DNA from 4 places in the Brevibacillus sp. HB1.3 genome. Region 3 is predicted to be linked to each of the others. Evidence: riboswitches for the same ligand, from Rfam matches in the RefSeq annotation. Region 3 holds a riboswitch; each other region holds the start of a gene.

What was found. A riboswitch is a leader RNA that binds a small molecule or an ion and turns the genes downstream of it on or off. The one in region 3 is predicted to bind S-adenosylmethionine.
Region 1: another riboswitch for S-adenosylmethionine. It lies ahead of metK (methionine adenosyltransferase); the one in region 3 lies ahead of HPY31_RS05915 (BMP family lipoprotein).
Region 2: another riboswitch for S-adenosylmethionine. It lies ahead of HPY31_RS24340 (homocysteine synthase); the one in region 3 lies ahead of HPY31_RS05915 (BMP family lipoprotein).
Region 4: another riboswitch for S-adenosylmethionine. It lies ahead of HPY31_RS24265 (methionine ABC transporter ATP-binding protein); the one in region 3 lies ahead of HPY31_RS05915 (BMP family lipoprotein).

Annotation. Positions count from the first base shown of each region.
Region 1 is NZ_JABMIT010000002.1:80,697-84,644, forward strand. It holds gene HPY31_RS05100 (polysaccharide deacetylase family protein) at 1-649, opposite strand, end outside; gene metK (methionine adenosyltransferase) at 798-2,003, opposite strand; SAM riboswitch class I at 2,137-2,238, opposite strand; gene HPY31_RS05110 (S8 family peptidase) at 2,300-3,948, opposite strand, start outside.
Region 2 is NZ_JABMIT010000013.1:74,104-78,051, forward strand. It holds gene HPY31_RS24320 (PGG domain-containing protein) at 1-334, opposite strand, end outside; gene HPY31_RS24325 (YqzG/YhdC family protein) at 437-775, shown strand; gene HPY31_RS24330 (SCO family protein) at 772-1,398, opposite strand; gene HPY31_RS24335 (rhodanese-like domain-containing protein) at 1,481-1,792, opposite strand; SAM riboswitch class I at 2,104-2,210, shown strand; gene HPY31_RS24340 (homocysteine synthase) at 2,300-3,604, shown strand; gene HPY31_RS24345 (ArsR/SmtB family transcription factor) at 3,759-3,948, shown strand, end outside.
Region 3 is NZ_JABMIT010000002.1:265,007-268,954, reverse strand. It holds gene HPY31_RS05920 (methyl-accepting chemotaxis protein) at 1-994, shown strand, start outside; SAM riboswitch class I at 1,146-1,268, shown strand; gene HPY31_RS05915 (BMP family lipoprotein) at 1,469-2,497, shown strand; gene HPY31_RS05910 (ABC transporter ATP-binding protein) at 2,604-3,948, shown strand, end outside.
Region 4 is NZ_JABMIT010000013.1:59,099-63,046, forward strand. It holds gene HPY31_RS24255 (MetQ/NlpA family ABC transporter substrate-binding protein) at 1-203, opposite strand, end outside; gene HPY31_RS24260 (methionine ABC transporter permease) at 264-929, opposite strand; gene HPY31_RS24265 (methionine ABC transporter ATP-binding protein) at 930-1,943, opposite strand; SAM riboswitch class I at 2,044-2,159, opposite strand; gene HPY31_RS24270 (Ger(x)C family spore germination protein) at 2,267-3,400, opposite strand; gene HPY31_RS24275 (GerAB/ArcD/ProY family transporter) at 3,400-3,948, opposite strand, start outside.

The DNA.
Region 1 (3,948 bases), 180 kb from region 3:
ACTCATTTCTTTCTTCCTCTTCATGCAGACTGTACGTATGGGACCCGATTGTAACCAGTCCCGATTGAATCATTTCGTTAACTTGTTGACGCGTAAGTGGTGGCGTCATATTCTCCCGTTTTCGGTCAGCTACATCTCTTAAGCGCCCCGCAATCGCGAAGTTCACTGAAGGGTAGCCGTATGTACGTAAGATCGGAAATGCTTCTTTGTAGTAACTCTCATACCCATCGTCAAACGTAATCAAAACAGCATTCTCAGTCGGTAAGGTACCCGTCTCCATAAATCGCAGGAACTCCTCCAGCGAAATCGGATTCAGGTCATTATCATGCAAAAATTTCATGTGTCGGGCAAATTGATCAGGAGCTATGACATACCGCTGATTCGATTGATCCGTGACATGATGGTACGTCAAAACAACAACCTGATTGTTATACCACTTTTTCGTTTGAACCACTGCTTCTTCTGTTGGTGTGACGTTTGGCTCAGCATTTTTTGTCTCACTTATGCTTATAGACGTATCCACTTGGGGAAAAGGTTGCACTTCTTGTTTATTCTTTTTTTCCAGAAAAGATTCGCCTAACAACCCAATAGCCACTATAAAAAACAAAAAAGTAAGAAATACGATCAGGAAGAGCCTTCTGTTCGGCAAAAAAACCCCTCCTCTACTTCCTCACTAGGAGATTCGACACAGTCATACAAATTCCTGTGCAACAATTGACCCAATAATTGGATGACTCTGCTCCTAAAAGAAAAAGAGCCCAGTAGCAACACCAGGCTCTTTTTATGTCTTTGGAATATTAGAGTTGAGCAGCCTCTTGCTTCAGAACTTCTGCTTTGTCTGTTTGCTCCCAAGGAACATTCAGGTCATTGCGTCCGAAGTGGCCATATGCAGCTGTTTGTTTGTAGATAGGACGACGCAGGTCGAGCTGCTTGATGATACCAGCAGGACGCAGGTCGAAGTGTTTGCGAACCAATTTCACCAGAGCTTCTTCGGAAATGGTACCTGTGCCGAATGTATCTACTGCGATGGAAACTGGTTGTGCTACACCAATTGCGTAAGCAACTTGTACTTCGCATTTGTCTGCGAGACCAGCAGCCACGATGTTTTTCGCTACATAACGAGCTGCGTAAGCACCGGAACGGTCAACTTTCGTCGGATCTTTACCGGAGAACGCACCACCGCCATGACGAGCATAACCGCCGTAAGTATCTACGATGATTTTGCGGCCAGTCAAGCCAGCATCCCCTTGTGGTCCGCCAATTACGAAACGGCCAGTTGGGTTGATGAAGTATTTGGTTTCAGCGTCCAACAGTTCAGCTGGAACAACTGGTTTGATTACGTGTTCAACCAGATCTTGCTTGATTTGCTCGAGAGTTGTTTCAGGAGCATGTTGGGTAGAAATAACAATTGTATCGATACGAACTGGTTTGTCGCCATCGTACTCAACGGTTACTTGTGTTTTTCCGTCAGGACGGAGGTAAGCAAGTGTTCCGTTTTTACGTACTTCAGTCAGGCGACGAGCCAATTGGTGAGACATGCTGATTGGAAGTGGCATCAGTTCAGGTGTTTCATTGCAAGCAAAACCAAACATCAAACCTTGGTCACCAGCACCAATTGCTTCGATCTCAGCATCAGTCATTTTGCCTTCGCGTGCTTCCAATGCTTGGTCTACACCAAGTGCAATGTCAGCGGACTGCTCGCCAATTGCAGTAATAACACCGCAAGTGTCAGCGTCAAAACCAAATTTCGCACGGTCATAGCCGATTTCACGAATGGTTTCACGAACGAGCTTTTGGATATCCACATAAGTGTTTGTAGTGATTTCACCTGCTACGAGAACCAAACCAGTAGTTACGGAAGTTTCGCAAGCTACGCGAGCGTTTGGATCTTTGGACAGGATCGCATCCAAGATGGAGTCGGAAATTTGGTCACAAATTTTATCCGGATGTCCTTCAGTTACAGATTCGGATGTAAACAGACGACGACCTTTTTGCAAAGCCATGAGAAAATACCTCCTTTGACCTCATACAAATAGTGTGGTAGCCGAGTTAGGATTTTATCTACGTAAACGCAAATAAAAAACCTTTTCCAATTTTTAGGAGGAAAAGGTTTGAGCGTTTTTTGCTTCCTTCATCCTCTTATCGGCCAGAACAGATGTCCGTTCTGCTGGTTAGCACCGCTCTAGCTCGGTTGCCGGGCTTCATAGGGCCAGTCCCTCCGCCTGCTCTGGATAAGAGTATCCATTACGGATAATAGAATAATTGTTTTTTTCAGAGATGTCAATAGGAAAATTTTTACTTATAATTGATAGGCTTTTGAAAGTACTACCACTACCTCGGCGCGAGTTGCTCTTCCATTCGGTTTAAAGGAAGAACCGTACCCATTAACCCAATTCCTCGAGGTCAAAGCCTCGATGGCAGGAGAAGCCCAGTGACTCGTTGGCACATCCCGATAATTCGAGGTACCGTGATTATACATCAACACATTACGTGCCCGCGCGATCATTATCGCCATCTCTGCACGCGATATCGGCTGATCCGGCTTCATTTCATTCTTCGGGTACCCTTTCAATATTCCCAATTGATAAGCTACGCCTAGGTTGTGATACGCCCAGTGCCGCTTTGGCATATCCCGGAAGGTCGTTTTTCCTGTATAGGTAGTCGCTACCTTAGAACCGGTCGCACGCATCGATTTAAGCAGCATCGTCGCAAACTCCGCACGGGTCACTGCCTGATTCGGCTTGAATGACGCATCATTAAACCCATTTACAATATCGCGAGAGCTAAGTCTGACGATCTCTGAGCGCGCCCAGTGGTCCGAAATATCGCGATAACCCGCTATCAATTTCTGCTGCGTCACCGTGAGTCGGTACGATTCATATTTGAACGAAGTACCACTATTAAGGCGCACATAATATTTTCCTGGCTGCAAACGCAAACCGATAATATCGTTTCCTCGCTTCGACAGCTCCGCTACCTCATTCGTCGAAGCAAGCGCATAGTTCAAGTTTCGATCGCTATAGAGCGCGAAACGAAAGCCGCTATCGACAGGAATGTACGGCGCTCGGAACGTCACATACGATTCACTATTCACAGTAAATTGGAACCAGTCGGAATCGGTAGCTGTCGGTATCGTGCCTGACATAACTGTCCCACCGCTTAGCGGAGACGCTGTTTGATAGGTGTCATTCGGCTCATTAAAATCTTTTTTTACTGGCGTGTATCCCAGATCCAGCTGATATTCGCCATTCACCGCATTGCGATTGTACTCACTCACACGGATGTAATACTTGCCTGGTGACACTTCTTTTTGGACGCGCTCTGTCGGATTGTCTTTTGTTCCATTATCGTAGGTAGGGTCCCAGACAACCATCTTTTTACCGAGCTCTTGTTTACCAATACTCAGCAATAAATCGACACGCTTGTTATCAGGACTAACCGTGACATCCAAATGCCCGTATTCACGAACATAGTAGGAGAACCAATCCTGATCCCCTTCATCGTGAAAATTGCCTGTTACACTGATTTCGTTGCCTACGAGTGGCCTTGCCGTCTCTTGCGTATCGTTCGGTTCGTTACGGTCCGGATTGATGGTAAACTTACTCGTCAGCACGTAGGTAAAAGCGTTGTTGACCCCTCCGTTACGCATTAACCGGATATTCATATTTCCCGCTTTGACCGGGACAGTAATCGTATCTCCATTCCCGAAGTACTGCGTAATCGGCGGACGATTCTCTGGGTAAAAGGTAGCTGCCATCGCGGAAGAAACACCAGATGTCACTGACGCTGTGAAGCTGACCTTCCCATCGTAAGGGATGTCCATCTTCAGCCAGTCTATCGTGTCTTTTGGTCCCAAATTTCCACGTATCTGAGATTCGATCGGGAACGCTTTTGCTGAGTACGTCTGATTATTCGGCTCTAAAAAGTCATAGGATAAGGGCGTTCGAA
Region 2 (3,948 bases), on a different contig from region 3:
TAAACAAACCAAAAGCTGTGCATAGAAAAACGAGGTTCATCTTCCAAAACTGTTTTCTCATCGTGACCAAAAAGCCAATGTACAGGAGAATACAAACAAACACTAACAGGATACAAAAATAGAAAAAGACCTCCAAATCAGACTCCGTAGGTAACACCGGAATGCCATACTTCACTTGCCAATATACATTCGCGGCAAAGCTGCCTCCGTAAATCAATACGGCTGAAGCAATCGTCAGCCCCCATTTTTTCCAGAAAGGAGGCTTTTGAAAAATCGCCGCAAGAACGCCCACCAAAACAGGAACGCCAAATAAGGGAATGAGCAAGTAATGCATCGAGTACCCCCCGCACTTCATTGTCATTATTTTCTACGAATGATATTCCGAAAAGTCTTCAAAATACATGGCAAACCATTTGAAAAAGAGAGGGAATAGCAAGTGCAAACCGTTCGTCGCCTATTTCGCTATCGGAACATGATGCCCCTTCTCTCCACCGTCCTTTTTCTGCTCATCTTTCAGCCGTTCCCTACCTATGCCCAGCCTCCCTATGCAAAATGGGGCAAGCTCGCGATGCAGGAAACGATGAAGCGATATCCAAACGCTCAAATTGTGGACTACCTGCATGTCGGACGAAAACAAAAAACGCCCACCACGTCAGAAGAGACGTTTAAGCTCTTGCTTCAAGAAAGCAATCGCAGGTGGGCGTTACTCGTTCATATTGAATTCGTGAATCAAACAGAAGAGGTCGTAAACATCTTCTATGAGGAGACACGCTAGTCAGCGAGTTGTACCATCTCTTTCATCATGACTTCCAGCTCCATGTTGGCTGCCATCCCGTACGCGCGACGCATGTTTCCCTCTCCATCCACAAGGAACATGCGAGCCGTGTGGGAATAAGAACCATCTGGCTCCTTAATGACCATCAGACCAAAATCCTTCGTCACTTTCTCTACAGCCTGAGCATCCCCGCGCAGGAACTTCCAGCCACTCTGATCTGCCTTGAACTTGGCTGCATACTCCTGCAAGACTTCCGGTGTATCGTTATCAGGGTCAAAGGAAATGGAAACAAACTCCACTTTGTCTCCGAACAGTCCCTTTTCCTTCAACTGATCTTGCAGCTTGGCCATGTTGAACGTAGTCGCCGGACAAATATCCGGACACTTGGTGAACATAAACTCTACCAGTCGTACCTTGCCAGCACTTGAATGAAATGTATAGGTTGTTCCATCACTATTGTCCAAGGTGAAGTCCGCGATCGGCTTCAACACCTCGATCTTCTCTTTTGTCATGTAATTATAACCAAATACTCCGACGATAGCTAAAATGATAATACCAGCTAACACAGGAAACCAATGTTTCTTCATTGCAGATTCCTGCTGCAATTGTGCTCCTTCACTCATCGGTTGCTTCCTCCCTGCTTGTCCCATGCGTGAATGCCTCCTGATTACACGCGGGAGGCATTCACACTGTTTCTATCACGTCTTATTGTTCCACTTCACCTGGCCATGCGAGCATGCCGCCAACCATATTCGCCACGTCATACCCTTGTGCACTCAAATACTCGGTAGCTGAATTGCTTCTGGCACCACTGCGGCAAACCATCACAATCGGAATGTTCTTATCCAGCTCATCGATACGATGTGGCAAAAAGCCAAGTGGGATCAGCTTTGCCTCTTTAATGTGACCTGCATTCCACTCATCTACTTCACGTACATCAATGACTTGCAGTTCCTCTTTGGCTTCCAGCTTTTCCAACAGCTCTTGTGGTGTCATTTCCTTTACTCCATGGCTCATTGTTATTTATCCTCCTATATGTACGATCAGATCAGTTGTAACCACCTCCATGATATCATACGCTTTTTTACTTTTCTAACGCGAAGAGCACTTGGCTTCACCCTGCATTGATACTCCCTATTTTCTACCATTATCTCCTATTTCGCTGCGGCAGTAGCCACACGGGATGTGAACAGCTTGAGACAAAACCGTTACAAATTAATGGCATGAGTAAACCACCTTCATTCATATATACACAAAAACCTCCCTGATAACTGTATATTCCGCATTGACAGCAAGGATTTATTTTCATACAATTACGACAACAATTATTTTCATCAAGAGCGGTGGAGGGACAGGCCCTACGAAGCCCGGCAACCAGCAGATTAGCTGCATGGTGCCAATTCCTGCAGAATCCAGTGATTCTGAGAGATGAACAAAAGCCCGTGCATGATGGAGCTTCTTCTTCTCAGGAGAATGCTCCGTTTTTTTATTCGCCGATTTCCCATAGTAAAAGGAGAGATGGACATGTCCGATCAACAACAATGGAAGCCAGAAACACTTGCGGTACACGGTGGGCAGGAGGTTGACCCTGTAACAGGCTCTCGAGCTGTTCCGATCTATCAGACGACCTCCTATGTTTTCCGCGATACGGAGCATGCAGCCAACCTATTTGGCCTAAAAGAGTTTGGGAACATCTATACACGCATCATGAATCCCACACAGGATGTATTTGAGAAGCGTGTTGCCCTGCTCGAAGGTGGGGTTGGTGCACTCGCGACCGCATCCGGGCAGGCTGCCATTACATTCGCCATCTTAAATATTGCACATGCGGGTGACGAGATCGTCGCTTCCAGCAGCCTGTACGGCGGTACCTACAACCTGTTCGCCCACACTCTTCCCCGCCTCGGTATCAAGGTTCATTTTGCAGATCAATCCAATCCGGAAAATTTCCGGGCCTATATCAATGAAAAGACAAAAGCCGTGTTTTGCGAGACAATCGGCAACCCGCGCATTGATGTCGCTGATATCGAGGCGATCGCCCATATTGCCCACGAGAATGGTGTGCCGTTGATCGTGGATAACACCTTTGCGACTCCGATTTTGTGCCGTCCTTTTGAGCACGGGGCCGATATCGTCGTGCACTCCACCACCAAATTCATCGGCGGCCACGGAACAGCAATTGGCGGTATCATCGTAGACTCAGGAAAATTCGACTGGAACAACGGAAAATTCCCAGGTCTGACTACACCAGATCCAAGCTACCATGGCGTCGTCTATACAGAAGCAGTCGGTCCGCTTGCCTATATTATCAAGGCACGTGTCCAGCTCCAGCGCGATATCGGGGCAGCAGTCGCTCCGATCAACTCCTTCTTGTTCCTGCAAGGATTAGAAACTCTGCATCTGCGAATCGAGCGGCATAGCCAGAACGCCTTGGCAGTAGCCCAGTTCCTCGCCAATCACTCCGCCGTAGAGTGGGTGAGTTATCCGGGATTGGAGTCAGACTCCCAGCGTGAATTGGCCCAAAAATATTTGCCAAAAGGGGCCGGCGCGATCCTGACCTTTGGCATTCGCGGTGGCGTTGAGGCAGGAAAAACATTGATCGAATCAGTGAAGCTGTTCTCCCATCTCGCAAATGTCGGAGATTCCAAGTCACTCATCATTCATCCAGCGAGCACAACACATCAGCAGATGACAGAAGAAGAGCAGGCAGCAGCCGGAGTGACTCCTGGACTTATTCGCCTCTCCGTCGGTACAGAAGCGATCGACGATATCCTCACTGATCTGGAGCAAGCACTACAGCGTGCGTTGCAATTATCCACGGTCGGTTAACCATACCTTTACAGACAGAAGAATCACATGATCTCTTTCGTTAGAGATTTGTGATTCTTCTTTTCGTTTTCTCATTTCGTTCGAAAAATATTGAATTTAAAATTCGCATTTTATAAAATACATAATCATGTACAAATTTTGGAAGGATGATCACATGAAAATTTTGAACATTGGCAGTGAACGAACAACCTATCGGGTTGAACTCTCGTATTCTCCTTTATTCGAAGCTGCCTTGGGAATCGCTGCCGCTACCTACGACCAATTGCATCACACGATGGAGCACCCTCCTACCTACTGGCGTCAACTGTTGGACGAGCTATCACCTTCTGTGCGGCAAGAAGTCG
Region 3 (3,948 bases):
CGGACAAGCCTCCCTGCAAAAAGCGCACGATGCAAGGCAGGAAGCGGAAGAGAAAGAGCGCCGTCTGGGAGAAATGCTTTTGAACATCCAGGAAATGACGGAGCAGCTGGATCGTACAAGCGATCATGTACATGAGCATGCGGAAGGTACGAAGCGCAATACAGATGAAATGATGGTAGCCTTCAAGGAAGTCGCCGTCGGTATGGAATCACAGGCGAATTCTACGGTGAAGATCGAAGAAGAGGTTCAATCCATCGATCAGGAAATCGAGGCAGTCACATCGCAGACCAACGCAATGAAAACTGAATCGCAACAAAACAACCGTCGTCTGACAGAAAGCGTTCAGATGATGAACGAGCTGTCCTCGCAGATGGAGCAAATTGTGCAGGCAGTCAATGTAGCAGCCTCTACGATTCACCAGCTCAATCGCCAGGCGAATCGCGTAGAGGAAATTGTCGGCGCTATTAATCAGATCGCGACACAAACGAATCTGTTGGCACTGAATGCCGCGATTGAATCGGCTCGTGCAGGTGAGCATGGACGGGGATTTGCTGTGGTAGCGGATGAGGTACGCAAGCTGGCAGAACAAAGCGCGACAGCCACACAGGAAATTACCGACATTCTCAAGTCACTCCATCAGGAAAGTGAGAATGCGGTGCAACATATGAGCAGTGGGGAAGTGTCTGTTGCAAAAGGCCAAGAGCTGGCCGTAAAAACAGTGGCTTCCATTGAAGCAGTGCGTGCAGGGATGATGGCCTTCCTAGAAGCAGCTGATCAGGTAAGCTCCAGCATGGACCGGGTAAAAGTGCGTTCCGGCGAAGTTGCCATCGAGATGTCGACCATTACAGCCGTAACCGAGGAATCGGTAGCCAACTTAGAAGAGCTGTTTGCGACAGCAGAAAACCAGCATCAAAAAGTGCGTGAGATTACGGAAGAGCTGGGCGAGCTAAATACGTTGTCGCATCGCCTCCAGCAAACCTTTCACGTAAAGTAGAGGTTGCGCTTCTCGCCAATTTCTCGGTGCTGAAAAGACGACTTTTTAAACTTTTATTTACTTGTAGAAGTGTTTGGAATTGAGAAAAAAGAATTGCATTTTCGAACCGTTCTGCTAGAATGAATTCCATTGTAACTAAATATATTCACCTACCTTATCAAGAGCGGCGGAGGGACTGGCCCGATGATGCCCGGCAACCACTGATCATGTCTATGCATGAACAGAAAGGTGCCAATTCCTGCAAAACCTGTACCATGGTTTTGACAGATGAGGAAGAGAACGGCTTCGTACGCAAACTCTTCCTCCGGGGAGAGTTTTTTTGTTGTATTTGTAAAAGAAGAGGAGGAATAAACGAACGATAAATTAATTCTATAAGAGAATATTCGTAAATAGTATTGAAAAAATGGATGAAAAGCCGTACATTACCTAATAGGATAAAGAAAAACGTAAAGTTCGGATAGGGAGAGATACATCATGAAGAAGTTATTGCTGGCATTAACGACATTCGCAGTATTGGCAACAGGATGCTCGACTGGCACAAGCGCACCGGCAGATCAGCCAGGAGGACAAGCAGCAGGACAAGAGGGCGCGGCCAAAAAGCGAATTGCCTTGATTTTGCCTGAGAAAATCGGTGTGAATCCATTCTTCCAACAAATGGACGAGGGTGCAAAGAAAGCCGCACAAGAGCTGGGCGCAGAAGTAAAAACGATCGAATCTACAGACCATGGAGCGATTGAAGAAAATCTGCGTGTGGCTGTTGCAGAAAATTATGATTTGATCATCACTTCTTCCTTTACATCAGAGGATGCATTGAAAAAAGTAGCTACTGAAAATCCTGACCGTAATTTTGCGATTATTGATACGGTAGTGGATTTGCCAAACGTTCGCAGTGTTACCTTCCGTGAGCAGGAAGCGGCTTACTTGGTGGGAGCAGCAGCAGGCTTGGCAACGAAAACGAACAAAGTGGGTATGGTTGTGGCTCTTGATATTCCGCAGTTAAAAAAATGGACGGTTGGCTTCGGAGAGGGCTTGAAAGCGACAAATCCAAAAGCAGAGCTGCTGGTCAACTATGTAGGAAGCTTCACTGACCCGGCAAAAGCGAAGGAATTGGCTTTGCTCCAAGCTTCCAAAGGCGCTGATTTCATTAACGGTGCAGCAGCAGTAGGCGACCTCGGCGTTTTCGAAGCAGCGAAGGAAAAAGGCTTCTTCACAGCAGGTCAGGACGTTGACCGTACGACGATTGATCCAGAGCATATCGTTCTGTCCCAATTGAAAGGAACTGACGCGGCAGCTTATGAAACCGTGAAGACCTTTGTAGAAGGAACGTTCAAACCAGGTGTTGTGGCATACGGCTTGAAGGAAAAAGGTGTTGGTGTAACCTATGTCACGCACGAAAGCAAGACGCCGCTGAACGCTTTTATCGGACAAGAAGTGGTGGATAAAGTGAAAGCGATCAGCGATGAGATTGTAGCGGGCACTCGCCAAGTACCAGATAAATTCTAAACACGCACGTCAAATTGTTTGTGCACAGTGATGGATGTGACCGACTACGGCTGTGTAGTCGGTCTTCCATTTTCATAAAAGGACGTACAGAAATGAGGGAGTGGGAATGACCGATCGCTTGGAAATGAGGGGCATGACCAAGAAGTACGGAGATTTTACCGCCAACGACAAGGTGTCGTTCTCACTGGCAGCAGGAGAGGTCCATGCGATTGTCGGGGAAAATGGAGCGGGCAAAACGACACTGATGCGGATGCTGTACGGGATGGAGCAGCCGACGTCGGGAGAGATCGTGTTAAACGGCAAGCCAGTTGTTTTTCGCGGACCAGAGGACGCGATTCGAAATGGAATCGGGATGGTTCACCAGCACTTTATGCTCTTCGGAGAATTCAGTGTGACTGAAAATATCGTGATTGGATATGAGCCGAAGCAAGCAGGCTTTTTCAAAAGAAGAGACGCAGAGGACAAGGTGCGAGCGCTGAGTGAGCAGTATCGCATTCCGATTCATCCGCAGGCTATGGTAGCGAATTGCTCGATCGGGGAACAGCAACGGGTCGAAATTCTGAAGGTCCTGTATCAGGGAGCGGATATTATCGTGTTGGACGAGCCGACTGCTGTCCTTACTCCGCTGGAGGTACGCGACCTGCTGCAAACGATTCGAAACTTGGCAAAGAGCGGCAAGAGCGTCATTTTGATTACACATAAGTTGCAGGAAGTCATGGAGGTAGCCGATCGTATTACGGTACTGCGCGGGGGAAAAGTGACGGGAACGGTTTCGCGGAATGAGACAAATGCGAACGATTTAGCCAGACTGATGGTTGGACGTGAATTGCAGGAGCTAGCTGAGCGACTTCCTCTGGATAAAGGCCCCTTGTTGCAGGTGGAGAATCTTGCGGTTCGAGAAAAGCAGACCCTGCTCGATCAAGTCAGCTTTACCGTACACCACGGGGAAATCGTAGGAATCGCAGGTGTTTCCGGGAATGGACAATCCGAGCTGCTACAAGCGATCAGTGGTTTGCGAGCGGCACAGGAGGGTACGGTGCGGTTAGGTGGCAAGGACGTGACGAACAAATCAGTAGCCACCATTCGGGATGCCGGCTTGGCGCATATTCCGGAGGATCGCTACCTGTGGGGAACGGCCAAACTCTCAAGCGTCGAGGAAAATGCGTTGATGGGCTATCAGCGAAAGCCTGCTTACAACCGCCGTGGCGTCGTTTTGCGGGAGAAATTCCGCCAAGTCATAAAAGGCTGGGTTGATCAGTTTGCCATCAAAACAGGCTCCCGACAATTGCAGGAGCTGGCAGGGAATCTGTCAGGTGGAAATTTGCAAAAGCTGATCGTAGCAAGGGAGCTGGGACATGAAACCCCGTTTTTGATTGCGGCTGAGCCTACGCGAGGGGTGGATATCGGTGCCATGGAGTACATCCATCAGGTACTGATCGAAAAGCGCAATC
Region 4 (3,948 bases), on a different contig from region 3:
CCTTGTTCTTTCAGTTTTGGTTGAATGAACTTCAAGATTGCTGCATGTGGAACGGGAGAAGCGCCTACCTTCAATGTTACTTCCTGTTTTCCGCCTTGTGCGCCGCCTTCAGCTGGAGCAGGTGCTGTTTCGGTTTTGCCTCCGCAAGCTGCCAAAGAAAATGCCAACACAGTAGAAAGTACAGATACGACTAGCTTTTTCATGAATGATTTCCCCCTTGCATGTATTTCGTTTTATTTTTTGTCAATCTATATGGAAAGATCCTATTTACGGCTGAATTTCAGAACCAGACGGTCCCCCAGCGATTGTAAGATCTGTACCATCACCAGCAAAATAACAACAGTCACAACCATAACATCGGTTTGGAAACGCTGATAACCGTATCGGATCGCCAAGTCACCCAAACCACCACCGCCAATTACCCCGGACATTGCCGTGTAGGAGACCAGCGTTACCGTCGTGATCGTAATACCCGCGATCAGACCGGATCTAGACTCTGGTAAAAGGACATTCCAGACAATCTGCCAATTGGAAGCACCCATAGATTGTGCAGCCTCAATCACGCCCTTATCAATCTCACGCAGGGAGGTTTCCACCAAACGTGCAAAAAACGGAGCGGCACCAAATACGAGCGGCGGAATGGCACCCAGTACCCCGAGTGAAGTCCCTACGATCATTTTCGTTACTGGAATCAGCAAGATCATCAGAATGATAAATGGTACCGAGCGCAATACGTTGACAACGAATGATGCAATCGTATAAAAAGTGCGGTTTTGCAAAAGCTGTCCGCGAGAAGTCAAAAACAGAATGATGCCCAACGGCAAACCAATCAGGACGGTAAACAGAGTGGAGAAGCCAAGCATCGTGAGCGTGTCCATCGTACCTTCGCCGATTTCAGCCCAATCCACATTTTCGAATGTCCAGTCCATTTATATCACCTCTACTTCCAAGCCACGTTGGCGCAGCGTCTCGATGGTCTTTTGATTCTGTGCGACATCGCCTTCCAGCTCGATCACTAACTGACCATACGGCGTATCTTTCATGCGAGAAATCGTTCCCTGCAAAATACTGAACACCGTACCAGTCTCTTGCATCGTTTGGAAAAGGATCGGCTGGTACGTTTTTTCTCCGAGGAAGGTGACACGAGCAATCGTGCGGTTCCCCGAAGCCTTTTCGTGCTCGACCGCTTCGCGCAGCTCTGTAGAATCGGCTACTTGCTCCACGAATTCTTGTGTCGTCGGATGCTTTGGACGAAGGAATACATCCAGTACGTTACCTGACTCGACGATTTTTCCTCCATCAATCACGCCGACACGATCACAAATGGAGCGAATGACGTGCATCTCGTGGGTAATCAACACAATGGTCAAGCCCAGCTTGCGGTTGATGTCCAAGAGCAGTGCCAGAATGGAGTTCGTCGTTTGCGGATCGAGAGCTGATGTCGCTTCGTCGCAGAGCAGCACTTTTGGATCATTCGCGAGCGCACGGGCAATCCCGACACGCTGCTTCTGTCCGCCAGACAGCTGAGACGGATATTTGTCCTTATGTGCCTCCAAGCCAACCAGCTTCAGCAGCTCGTTTACTTTCTTATCAATCTCTGCCTTCGAACGCTTTGCCAGCTTGAGCGGAAAAGCAACATTTTCGCCGACCGTTGAAGAAGACAGCAAGTTGAAATGCTGAAAAATCATGCCGATTGAGCGGCGCTTTTCTTGCAGCTTCCCTTCATCCAGCTTCGTCAAATCGACGCCGTCCACAATAACTTCCCCCGAAGTTGGGCGCTCTAGCAAATTGATGCACCGGATCAACGTACTTTTCCCTGCACCAGAGTGTCCGATAATCCCGTATATTTCGCCTTGCTCTATGGAAAGGTCGATCCCCGTTAACGCTGGGATGGTTTTACCCTGTACTTGATAGCTTTTATGCAAATGACGCAGTTGGATCAACGCATCCACCTCCCGACCATAATCTTGATAAAAATATAAAAACCCCTTTTTCACAAACGAAAAAGGGGCTGCAACGCAATGTATACGTTCGCATCCACCCTTCTCATCTGTACAAGATCCAAAAATCCTGTAGGAATTGGCACCGCGACGTTCATTCGAAAATGAACCGGCTGCCGGGCTTCATAGGGCCTGTCCCTCCGCCTCTCTTGATAAGAAAGATATCTACGTATATTATGTTCGTTTTTTCTATTTCTTGATGATACAAAACGGATTATATCCTTTTTGAAAATATCACGTCAATAGTAATAGCAGGAAAAGTTTTTTTAATCCATGACGCCGTTGCGGATGATGGTTGACTTTATGTGAAAGCGAAATGTCGCGTCTTTGAACATCTTTCTCCATTCAGCCTGCGTCATATTTGCCTTGCCCCTTCTATTTGAGCGATACACGATCCCGAAACCAGCGGGATCGACATTGAGGTCCTGCAATTTGTGGACTACTTTCTGCAGTTCTTTTCCGAGCTCTTCTTCCAGTGCATGTTCCATGATTTTCATCAACCTGGCATTCTCTAGCTTCAGCGGGAGGGTTAATTCCAAAATCCGCGCATTTAATCGGATGTGAATATCAAAGATCAGGGGAGATACTTGGGTCAGCTCGATTTTTGAATGGCTGGAAATCGTATCAAAGACAAGCTGCACACGGTCTTTTTTACTTCCGCGATTCTTGGGTACCTCGCCAAAAATATGAGCAGGGACAGAAGTATCGTAGCTGCCAATCCTGAATTTTCCATGCATGAGCTTGATTAAAAAGGCTTCCTTAGGTGTGATCCACCCTACATAACGATCCCCTTGAAACAATGCGATCCCCTTGATTTGCAGCTCATTTCCTTTTTTTGTAATGAACGGCATGATCGGGTCGATTCCTTTGTCATAATAAGACCGAAAAAACTCATGCATAGTGGAAGACGGAATTTTTTCCCCCTCAATATTTTGCTCAATCATACGGTATAAATAGATTCCGATATTCCCTTCTTCCGAATAGCGATGCGTTAACATATCATATGTTTCGCCTTCAAATAAGCAAAGATAAACTCTGCTGGAAATAGAGGAATCCCGATACAACGTGTCAACGATACTACCAAGTCCACGCTTTGCCAATTTTTCATTGTAGAGTGCGACACGAATTTGCCCACCCAATACTCTTTTATCTGATTGTAAATTTATCCGATCCCGAATTCCCTTGCTGGTTTCACCGGTGGCCGAAAAAACCTGTATCTTTTCTTTCGCCTCTGGATTAATGGAAGGCATGATTGCTGTCCCCCGAACGTCCCCATCCTTTAACAGATCATAGCCGACAGCCGTGGCAAGTCCTGTCTCATCAAAAATTTGCCGATCTGAACAGCCTGCCAGGACAAGGACACATGAACACCACAACGCCAAAAGACGCTTGGGCAGCATCAGGCACTCTCTCCTTTGCTGGTTGGTTTCACCCTTTGCTTTCGTTGCTTCAGCCAGACCATCAGGTACAAAAAATAGGGGTACACGTAAATAATGTACAGAGTTATATGCGAGTAAATAGTCGTCATCCGACTCATCTGCTGTCTGGAAAGCAACAACAAGGAGGCTACATAGATCACGGGTATAATCCAATACAATGAATGACGTAGATTAAATCCGAACAAGCGCTTGAGACCTCGGGCAGAAGCCCACAAATACAGCATAATATTCGGCAAGATCACGAGAAGCCATAACGAAATGACAACCAGTTCAAACCTTTCCAGAATAGGGAGGTACACCATCTTTTGCATATTGAGTGTCGCCCAGATCGTTCTCATGAGCTGACCCTGACTAAAAAAGACCAGCGCCACAATCATGACAAGCAAATAGATCAGATACGTCACCAGCACCCCCAACTGTACACTTTTGTGTACCTTCTCTTTATTTTGTACATATGGATAGGCAACGTAGAGGATCTCAAAGCCGGCACTGGTCAAAGACATGGCAAT